DNA from 2 places in the Bradyrhizobium sp. 23 genome. Region 1 is predicted to be linked to the other one. Evidence: predicted binding sites of a transcription regulator. Region 1 holds the regulator's gene; the other holds the start of a gene.
The links. The regulator LexA, encoded in region 1, represses DNA repair genes until DNA is damaged. The targets are predictions, from matches to a motif close to TGTTCNNNNTGTGTTCNG.
Positions count from the first base shown of each region.

Region 2: the regulator LexA is predicted to act here: its motif matches at 1,642-1,659, upstream of recA (recombinase RecA).

Region 1 is NZ_JADPJF010000042.1:282,136-287,625, forward strand. Features, by position in the region: gene IVB32_RS11105 (ComEC/Rec2 family competence protein) at 1-948, shown strand, start outside; gene IVB32_RS11110 (hypothetical protein) at 1,087-1,521, opposite strand; gene lexA (transcriptional repressor LexA) at 2,015-2,716, opposite strand; gene glp (gephyrin-like molybdotransferase Glp) at 2,893-4,104, opposite strand; gene IVB32_RS11125 (hypothetical protein) at 4,343-4,534, opposite strand; gene IVB32_RS11130 (HAD family phosphatase) at 4,702-5,328, opposite strand; gene IVB32_RS11135 (alpha-hydroxy acid oxidase) at 5,343-5,490, opposite strand, start outside.
Region 2 is NZ_JADPJF010000064.1:63,253-68,742, reverse strand. Features, by position in the region: gene IVB32_RS15355 (hypothetical protein) at 1-375, opposite strand, end outside; gene recA (recombinase RecA) at 479-1,567, opposite strand; gene IVB32_RS15345 (hypothetical protein) at 1,831-1,998, shown strand; gene IVB32_RS15340 (DUF2798 domain-containing protein) at 2,637-2,894, opposite strand; gene IVB32_RS15335 (hypothetical protein) at 3,191-3,379, shown strand; gene IVB32_RS15330 (hypothetical protein) at 3,520-3,753, shown strand; gene IVB32_RS15325 (hypothetical protein) at 3,763-4,017, opposite strand; gene IVB32_RS15320 (hypothetical protein) at 4,124-4,435, opposite strand; gene IVB32_RS15315 (PaaI family thioesterase) at 4,796-5,260, shown strand; gene IVB32_RS15310 (HdeA/HdeB family chaperone) at 5,320-5,490, opposite strand, start outside.

The DNA of each region.
Region 1 (5,490 bases):
GAGATTGCGATGCTGTTCATGGCTTCGCTGATTGCGGGACTTGCGACGACGCCCTATGCCGCCTTTCATTTCCACCGTGTCACGCCGTTCGGCGTGCTCGCCAATCTCGGCGCGATGCCGGTGGTCTCTGCGCTGGTGATGCCGGCGGGGCTGTTGGGGCTGCTTGCTGCGCCGTTCGGGCTGGACAGCGTGTTCTGGTGGCTGATGGGGATTGGCATCGAGTGGATGGTCGCGGTCTCGCGCTGGGTCGCGGCCTTGCCGGGCGCGGTGGGCCGCATCCCGGCGTTCGGGATCGCGCCGCTGATCGCGGCGAGCCTGGGAATCATTGTGCTCGGCTTGTTGCGCACGCCGCTGCGCTGGTCCGGCGCCCTGGTGCTGCTGGCAGCGATCCCCTGGGGACTGTCGGCGCGGCAGCCCGACATCCTGATTGCCGGGGATGGCGCCAGCGTCGCGGTGCGGGGCAGGGACGGATATCTGCACCTGATCAGGACGAACAAGGACAGCTTTCTGCTCAAGGAATGGCTCGCTGCCGACGCCGATCCGCGCGATGCGGGCAGAGCCTCGCTTGCCGATGGCGTGTCCTGCGACGAATCCGGCTGCGTGACGCCACTGGCCGACGGGAGGCTGGTCGCGCTGGCACTGCGCGTCGACGCTCTCGCAGACGATTGCAGTCGGGCCGCCCTGGTGGTGACGACACGTCCCGCGCCGCCCGATTGCGCGGCGATGGTGGTCGATCGGCAGCGGCTCGCCAGCCAGAGCGCGCTGGCGCTGACGCAGCGTGGTGACGGTTTTGTGGTTCAGGCAGTGAGGGCGAGAGGCACGAGCCGCCCCTGGTTGCCGGCCGGCGCCGGCGAGGGTGATTTCGACGGCAGCCTCGCGCCAAAGTCGACCGCGCCTCGCATCAAGGACGCAACGCCGGCGGACACCGACCTGCAAGCCGACGATTGATCTGATGGTGCGGAGCAACGCAGTGGTTCGGTGCGTCCGTTCGGATTCGCGGGGTGCAAACCACACCATCTCGCCGGCCACGGCCGGCGATGGCGATTCAATCCTGACCTCCGACTTCGTAGCCGGAGGGCGGCTCTGTCAGCCGATCGGCAGGTGCGTGACGGTCGGCTGCCTGTCGGCGGTGATCTGCGCCTTGTGCTCGCGCTCGGTGACCGACTGAGTCACCGGCAGTTGCAGCACCGTCGCGCGCTGGCCTTCGACGAGCTGCGTCACCAGCACGTATTTGCCGTCGGGGAATTCGATCGCATCATGATGGCGGTCGGGAACGTGCGGATCGATCTTGCCGAACTTGCCCACGCGGGAATTGATGGTGCGCGTCCAGATCCAGCGATTGTCGTAGCGGACGTCGTCGGCGAAGGCGAGCTCCGTCCCCGGCAGCAGGCAGACGGCAACAGACGGATCGGCTGCAGAGGCGAAGCCGCGCGTCGAGGTGCCGCGGAAGCTTGTCGTGACGATCGTCTCGCCGACTTCGGCGGGGCGCGACGCGACGGCATGTAGGCTGTAGTCACACATCGGGTGCTCCTCATGCTGGGATAGCAACCCGCGTCTCTTATCGAGGCGCAGGCCTCTATCAGAGTGGAAGCACGAACGCTCTGCTTGGTTGTGGGCAAATCTGCGGCTGGCTTCCGCAAGCCGCGATCACATTATCTTTCCCGAATTCAATAGGAACAAAGCTCGCCGCGATGCATTCGGGAGGCGCGTACGCGAACATTGCCAACTTGGCTGCAACGGCCGAACTTGACCGCTGGTCGCTGTTTCCTCGAACAACCGAGCCGCGAAGCGGTGCTGCTTGAAGCGGTGCTGCTTCGTCGGCGTGGCGAGGAGCCAGCGTTGGAGGAGGGGCCGGATAGTCTGTGCAGAACCAGAAAGGCTATCCAGCCGGAGCGGACGATGATCCGCTCCAATCTCTGACCGGCGATGCCGATCGGAAGCGCGCGAGGCGCCAAGCACCTCCGGCATGAAGTGCTTCCGATATGAAGTACTGCCGATAGAAAGACTCCCGGTATCAGTACTTCCGGTAAAGCCCGATCAGCTTGCCCTGAATCTTCACCCGGTTGGGCGGCAGGATGCGGACCTCATAGGCCGCGTTGGCGGGCTCGAGCGCGATCGAGGCGCCGCGACGGCGGAAGCGCTTCAGCGTCGCTTCCTCGTCGTCGATCAGCGCCACCACGATGTCGCCGGTATCGGCGCTCTCGTTGCGCTGGATCAGGGCCATGTCGCCGTCGAGAATGCCGGCTTCGACCATCGAGTCGCCGCGCACTTCCAGCGCGTAATGCTCGCCCGAGCCGAGCATGTCAGGCGGTACGCTGATAGTATGGCTGCGGGTCTGCAACGCCTCGATCGGCGTGCCGGCCGCGATGCGGCCCATCACCGGCACCGCGACGGGACGTTCGCCCTCGTCAGCGGGCAGGCTCGCGCTCGCACGCACCTTGCCGAGATTGCCCTCGATGACGCTCGGCGTGAAGCCGCGGCGGCTGCCAGCGGCTGCCTGGAGCTCCGGCAGCTTGATGACTTCAATCGCACGGGCGCGGTTGGGCAGGCGTCGGATGAAGCCACGCTCCTCGAGCGCCGTGATCAGGCGATGGATGCCCGACTTCGAGCGCAGATCGAGCGCATCCTTCATCTCGTCGAAGGAGGGCGGCACGCCGCTTTCCTTCAGACGCTCACTGATGAACCGCAGAAGCTCGTATTGTTTGCGCGTTAACATCTCGACCAAAGTCCCCCGGTTGATGTCGTCCGATTCCGAGACGCTGAATTCGGCCATAAGCCGCTGCATGCTCGAAACAAATCATGAACAGACACTATATGTTCGATACATGTTCCGCAACTGCTTAATTTACCGTGAACAGAGCAAAGTGCGCGGAACGCGCGTTGCGGGGGCGCTCAGACGGGGAGCCGCAACACTTCGCAAGCCGTGCCGGCTTCGGCCTTCGGCGCGAATGGTGCGCGGACGAGAAGTACCTGTGCTGCAGCGAGATTCGCAAGCAGCGAAGAGTCCTGATGATTGACGGGAACAACGACGCGTGTGCCATCGTCACGCTCCTCAAGATGCGCGCGCAGATAGTCCTCGCGCTGGTCGTTGGCGCCGACGTCGCGGCCGAGCACGGCGCGTTCACGGCGATGGTGAATCACTGAACGGCCCGACAGGGCGCGAATCAGCGGCACCATGAACAGGAAAGCGCACACGTAGGACGATACGGGATTGCCCGGCAGGCCGATCACACCCATTGCGCCGAGTCGCCCGTGCATCATCGGCTTGCCTGGCCGCATCGCGATCTTCCAGAACGCCATCGCGATGCCTTCGTCCCGCAGTGCCTGCTGGACCAGATCGTGGTCGCCGACCGATGCGCCGCCGGTCGTGATCAGGACGTCGGCGCCGCTCTCGCGGGCGCGGCGGATGCCGGCGGTGGTGGCCTCGAGCGTGTCGGCGGCAATACCGAGGTCGATGGTCTCGGCGCCCTCGCTGCGGGCGAGCGCGTGCAGGGCGTAGCCGTTGGAATAGACGATCTGGCCGTGGCCGGGCGTGGTGCCCGGCATCACCAGCTCGTCGCCGGTGGCGAGAATCGCGACCTTCGGACGCCTGACAACGGCAAGGTGCGGATGATTCATCCCGGCGGCGAGCGCGAGGTCTCGCTCGGTCAGACGGCTTCCCTTGCGCAGGAGCACGTCGCCCTCGCGGAAATCGACGCCGGCGGGGCGGATGTGCCGGCCGGCGATCGCGGCTTCCTTGATCGTGATGCGCTTGCCGGCGGCGACCGTGTCCTCCTGGATCACGACGGCGTCCGCGCCAAAGGGAACGACGCCGCCGGTGAAGATCCGCACGGCCTCGCCGGCTCCGACCGTCCCCTCGAACGGTCGGCCCGCTGCGACTTCGCCGATGACGGTGAGCTCCGAATCGATCGTCGCGGCATCGGCCGCGCGCACCGCGTAGCCGTCCATCGCCGACATCGCTTGCGGCGGCTGCGTGCGCCGCGCCACGACGTCACGCGCGAGCACGCGATGGTAGGCCTCGTCGAGGGAAATCATTTCTTCCGGCAGCGGCTCTGCACCCGCCAGCACCGCGGCAAGCGCGTCAGAAACCGGCATCAAGGCCACGGCGAAAACTCCTGCTCGGCACGTTCGGGCGAATGTTCCGCACGTCTTCTAGCCGAGCGCAGGCGCAGAGGCAAAAGCGGCTGAGCAGGCACAGTCATCCCGCCCCTTCACATTGTTCCGGAAGGCAGGATCAAGCGCGTCGCGGCATGATCCGAAGGAGGTCACAGATCGGCAGGAGAGTGGTCATGGAAGCGACGAAAATCATGGCAAGGCGAGAACGCGCCATGGCCTGAATCGATCAGCTCCCTGCCTGCCCGGGAGTTACGTCGGGCGCCTTGGATCCCTGATCCTTGTCGGGCAGCGGGTCGGCTTGGGATTTCAGGTCGGCGGCCTTGCTCACAAGCTTGGCGGAAAGGTCCGAATCTGAAGTTGTCCTCGCGAATTCAAGAAGAAGAGAGGCCTGCTTGGTGAGGTAGGTTTTGCCCAGCACGATGATGCATCCGTCCGTAGAAGTCCCAACGGACGCTAAGAGTCCGGAAGGCGGTATTCCGTTCCCGGAACTCTGTATAAAAATGTACAAAGTGATCCGGTTCCTCAATTTTTCAAAATTGGTCCGTCGGGCCGTGCCGTCGTGGGTTTCGCGACAACGGACCGTCGTCAAATGCCCAATGCCTTCAATGCGTTCCCGACGTCACGCGGCGAGGTCACATGCACCGCCGTCAAGCCGCGCGCGCGCGCTCCCTCGATGTTTTCGGCAAGATCGTCGAAGAACACGATGCGCCCGGCGGGCACGCCGATCGCCGCAACGACGTGGTCGAAGGCCTCCGCATCCGGTTTGCGCAGGCCGATGCTGGACGACAAATACAGCTCGCGGAAATGGCCGAGGAGGTCGGCATATTCCCTCGAGAAATGGTCCACGTGCGGCCGGTTGGTGTTGGAGAAAGCATAGAGCGGCATCTGTTTCGCTGCGCGCGGCAGCAGCTCGGCGATGTCAGGCATTTCGCCGGCGAAAATCGCGTTCCAGCCTTCCAGGAACTGCGCATCCGAAATGCCGATTCCGAGCGAGGCTCGCAATGAGGCGAAATAGTCCTCATCGCTGATCTTCCCCATCTCGTGCAACCGATAGGCTTCGCTGTCCCGCACATAGCGCGCGACGATGGCTTCGGGCTTGCAGCCGGCATGTCCCGCCCAGCAGGCGATCGCCTTGGAGAAATCGATATCGAGCACGACGCGGCCGAGATCGAACAGGAGCGCATCCGCGCTGCCGGGAGAGAGCGATGTCACCTGCGTCCTTTCACTCAGTATCGATACGGCTCGTGGTCGAACAGCGGAAACGCGCTGAACACACTCGGCGCGTTGGTTGCGGTCGCCTGGTGCAGGCAGGATTTGTTGACCTCGGCGAACGAGGTCGCACCCAAGAGGCCGAGGCAGCGCAGCACTTCGTCC
Region 2 (5,490 bases), on a different contig from region 1:
GGATGAGACAAGTCGAAGTCGAAGCTTTGGCACCAGCGAGGAGCAGGAGCTGAGGTGGTCCAGCAGGCAGACGAGCTGCAATTGATCCCGGGGAGCTGGGTCGAACCAAAGTTCAACCAAGTCATATTGCTCGCAGAAGTCCGCAAGGGACAAGTCTTTGCGATCCTTGATGCTCTTGGGCCACCGGATGCCCCAATCAGACCAATGATCACCAGGCCCGAGATTCGCCGAACGCGGCGCGAAATAGGCTGCGAGCTTCTCGGGCGAGGGCAGCGGTCCCCACTCAAAGTGAAACGAGGATGAGATGACAAGCTCCGCCAACCCGGATCGTGCGAGCTGGCCTCCGGACGAACTGGTCAAGATCAGACGCTTCATCGCACCACCCGGTGCCCCCACGCCAAACGAAACAGGCGCCGAAGACGTCGGCAACTCAACGTCCTCAGCGCCCGCTCCTCGCGAAAAACTTTACTGTTGAAGCTTACTCGTCCGCCGGCTCCTCGCCGTCGGCGTCACGCTCGGGGCTGCCGGCCAGAATCTGCTCGGCGATCAGGCCGGAGTTCTGGCGGATCGAGGTCTCGATCTTGGCGGTGATGTCGGGGTTGGCCTTCAGGAACGCTTTCGAATTCTCGCGGCCCTGGCCAAGACGCTGGCTGTCGTAGGAGAACCATGCGCCGGATTTTTCGACGATGCCGGCCTTGACGCCGAGATCGAGGATCTCGCCCATCTTGGAGACGCCCTCGCCGTACATGATGTCGAACTCGACCTGCTTGAACGGCGGCGCCAGCTTGTTCTTGACGACCTTGACGCGCGTGGTGTTGCCGACCACTTCGTCACGCTCCTTGATCGCGCCGATGCGGCGGATGTCGAGGCGGACGGAAGCATAGAATTTCAGCGCGTTGCCGCCGGTGGTGGTCTCCGGCGAGCCGTACATCACGCCGATCTTCATGCGGATCTGGTTGATGAAGATCACCATGGTATTGGACTTGTTGATGGACGCCGTCAGCTTGCGCAGCGCCTGGCTCATCAGACGCGCCTGCAGACCCGGCAGCGCATCGCCCATCTCGCCCTCGAGCTCGGCCTTCGGCACCAGCGCCGCGACCGAATCGATCACCAGCACGTCGACCGCGCCGGAGCGCACCAGCGTGTCGCAGATTTCCAGCGCCTGCTCGCCGGTGTCCGGCTGGGAGATCAGGAGCTCGTCGATATTGACGCCCAGCTTGCGCGCATAGACCGGGTCGAGCGCGTGCTCGGCGTCGATGAAGGCGCAGATGCCGCCCTTCTTCTGCCCTTCCGCCACCGTGTGCAGCGCCAGCGTGGTCTTGCCCGAGGATTCCGGCCCGTAGATCTCCACGACGCGCCCCTTCGGCAGGCCGCCGATCCCGAGCGCGATATCGAGCCCCAACGAGCCCGAAGAGACCGCCTCGACATCCATCGAACGGTCGTTCTTGCCGAGCTTCATCACCGAGCCCTTGCCGAACTGACGCTCGATCTGGGAGAGCGCGGCGGCGAGAGCTTTACTCTTGTCCATGGAGGATCCTTCGACGATACGCAAGGCAGTGGTGGACATCGGGTCGTGCTCCTTATGACGAGGATTCGCGTGAGGGACAAACGATTGGCGAGGCGGCGCGGCGATAAAAACAATGTACCCTATTTGTTCTAGGTTCGCAATATGTTCTTTTGGGAATTTGCACGCTCTGGCTGACGCGCATCAAAGACGGATGACCCGCACACCGTCAGAATTCCGTCATCCTGCGGCACGAACCTTTCGCGGTCTGCGGCCTTCTCCTGGATGGACTCTTGGATGGGACCGCAACTGAGGGGACTTCAGTCATGACGGACAACACGCATCACGATACGACCCGGCGCACTCCGCTGCTGGAGGCGGCGCGGGAGGAGCTGAGCAAGTTCGAGCGCAAGGAAAACGAGTTCCGCAAGAAAGACCGCGAAGAGCGTGCCGCCGAACTCCGTTTGCCGCTGGACGCGATCAAGGTTCATTAGGCCGCTGGGACCGCGCTGGCGACGGTGCCGGAGCGGCAGCCCGTTGATCTCAGGGAATCGGCACGGGTATCGGGATTCGGATGGCCGTGAAAGGCGAATCCGAGCCGATATGGTATCTAAATACTACCAGTAAGCCATTGATTGGGCGGGGAAATTTGTAGGCACGCTACTGTGCATGGGGTTGTTTTCGCGATTTTTGAAAGGCGCGCACGGGCCTTTCCACCCTCGGAGCCATCTCCCGCACCCAACAGCGCCTACAGCAGAACCAGCAACCCGATGCCGATCACCAGCACGACGAAGCCAGCCGCCGTCGCGGCGGCGAATGACCGCTCTACGTTGTCCATGATGCCACCCCGTTGCCGGCACGCCACGTTTCCCCCATGGCAGCACCGTCGCCGCGAAATCTCGCCTGCGGTTGTGTCCTGAGTTGTGCGAACGGATGTCGAAATTGGGACCGGTGCGGGGCCAGTCTGCGGCCCCCGCGCTCCGGCTTTTGCTGCCACCGTCGGGCCTTGTCAGGCTGTCGTAAGCTGAGCCGGCTAGGGTCGCCCGGCTATGGTGTTGCAGCCCAGCACCTCAGCCTCCAATAACCTTCTCCCCGCTTGGTTCTCCCAAGCGGGGTTTTTTCATTCCGATTTTCATGCCGGCCGGCCGGTTTGCGAACCGCCCTCCTCCTGCGTCAGCCGCAGCGAGAAGGCGCGGATCGCCGGCGCTGCGAGCAGCACTATCGGCAGCATCGCCGCCCATGCGATCAGCCACGACACCATCCAGTGCGCCAGGAAGTCCAGCGCGTTCCCTGCGGGAAAGCTGGCGATGCCCGCGGCGATCAGCGAGGTCAGTCCCGACTGGATGATTCCGAACACGAAATGAGAATAGCGGCGGGGAATGCCCGGCATGACGCGTCCATGTTGCTTAGCCGCATCGGGCCAAGCAAGGCACATGCCGCCGCGTTCCGGAAGGTGCCCTTACCCATCCCAGGAACTCTGTTCTTGGCCGGAGAACCACGGGCATGAGGTCGCGCCGCCGCTGGGCGGCCGGCGTCTTTCGAATTTCGATTTCGTATGTTCCAGAGCGCGTGCGTTTGCGCGATAGCCGTGAGCGATCCGGGGCTTACCGACAGGTTTGGCTTTCTTGGAATATTATGCCGCCCAGCATGTTCTCAGTGATGGAAGTGAATCGTGGGAGATGGCCCATGAATCACAGGGGCATCGAGTTCACCGTCGCCAAGACGGCAATTCCCGGCATTTGGCAGTGGCAGTTCCGGATCGGCGAGCAGATCAAGACCGGCAAGACTGAGACCAAGATCGATCTCTTGGCGATCCGACGGGTGCAGCTGCGCATCGATCGGGAGCTGAAGGCGATCGGACGCGACACGGCCTGAGCCGTCGGACCGAGATCGGTGGGCTGGCGTCCATGGGGCTATTCCGTAGCCGACCGCAATTGATCTGCCGACGGTTTGGGATTGGACTGCCGGGATTATGGCCGTGGGGACGGAGCCATCAGGCGCGATCGGTGCGAACCATGCCGCTCTACTTCTTTCGAATCCGGAACGGCCGCTATTCCGGCTGTGCCGACCAGGCGTCGGAATTTGCCGATCGCGATCTGGCTTGGAAGGAGATGACCAGCGTCTGCGCCGACATGGCCGCCGGCATCGCCCGCAAGCTCCAGGAAAATTCCGAATGGAATATGGAGTTGCTGGACGAGGCCAAGGAGCCCGTATTCCGGATCCGCATCACATCCGAAACCTTCGAATAGGGGCCGGCCCTAATCCGCGCTGGGCAGCCGCCGCATCGTGAATTCGATGTCGCCGCCGGGCAGCTCGCGCCAGGTCTCGACCGCGCTCATATAGCCGGCCTTGGGGTAGCGGGCGAAGAAAGCCTGCGCCCTCTCCCGTGCCGCCGCGCGCGGCAGCGTGAAGGTCTCGCGCAGATAGCCGTCGCCGGCCGTCGGGCCGGGCTTGCCGCCCATTTTTCGCCGGCGCGCCATCCGCTCGGCGAGATCCCGCGGACGATCGGCCATGTTCTGCTCTCCTCGACGCGATACACTCCCGCGCAATGTAGGAAGCAGGCCGATCAAAGAGGAGTCCCGGCCGGAGGCATTCAACCGCCGCCGCTCGGGCGGAAGGTCAATTGGCAGTCGTGCCGGACTTCTTCTTCGGCGCACCGGTTGCGGCCGACGCCTTTGGCGCCGCCGACGGCTTCGGCGGGTCGGAGCGCATGCCACCCCAGGGATCGTTGGACGCCTTGGAGTCTGGAATCTTCTTCAGCGTTTCCTTGTAAGCCCTGTCACGCTCGGCCTCAGCGGCCTTCTCCTCGGGGGTCTTGCCAGGCCCCTCCTGCAGCAAATTGAGATTGGGCATTTGCGCATAAGCCGGTCCCGCCAGCACGGTCGGTCCCGCCAGAACAGCCAGCACCGCGGCCATACGGAAAAGCTTCATCATTGACTCCTTGATCATCCATGGCGGCGCGGGTCGCCCGCGCCTTGTCACCCCTGCCACAACCGCAGGGGCCGCTCGGCCCGCTAGAGCCGGTCCGATCTGCACGATTTCGGCGCGTGGAGCCAGTCGTCCCAGATCGGGCCGCACTTGGTGCACCCGTTCAGCAACAGGCCGAGCCCGGCCAGACAAAATACGAGGACATACCTACGCAACATCACCCACCCATACCCACTCCATGGCATCATACCGGGCGAAGTCAGGCATTTTCAAGCCGACGGGACCCGCGGCAGACCGGCGACTTTGCCGCGCCGGTCCGCTCGAAATGCCGAACATCCGGCAATACAGGAGGGAACGACAGCAATGCCATCGCAGCCAGAAGCCGAGTTCGGCATCAATCAGGCCCGACGCATCCTCGGCGAAGTCTTTGCGCCCTGGGTCCAGGATCTCAACCTGTCGGTCGAGCGCATCGATCACCTGCCGCCGCCGGACGTGCCGGACTGGCAGCCGGCAGCGCTCCTGCGCATGCCGTTCTCGGAGCGGCTGTGCCGCAACGGTGGTGTGGTCTGCGGCCAGGCCCTGATGGCGCTCGCCGACACCGCGATGGTGATCGCGAACCTAGCCGCCAACCGCGGCTATCGTCCGATGACGACGGTCGACCAGACCACGCATTTCATGCGCGCGGTCTCCTCGTCGGACGTGCTGGCCGACGCCCGCGTGGTGCGACTCGGACGCACCATGAGCTTTGGCCGGGTCACGCTGCTCTCGGCCACCGACAACAAGCCGGTGGCGATGGTGTCGAGCGCGTTCGCGATGCTGCCGGGGTGAGCATCATCCGAAAGAAGAAAGCCGCGTGAGCGCAATGCGCACCGCGGCTCTCAATGGCGTCATGTCGAGACGGGAAGCGCGGTTGTGATCGCGCGTCGTGCCGACACGCGGCAGAAATTGCCGAGCACTTCGTCAGCCGCGGTGACAATGCTGACGTTGGGATTTTTTCCGCAATAGCTGCCGAACTGCTTGGCGTTCTCGACGAATACGTCGGTGTCGATGATCGCATT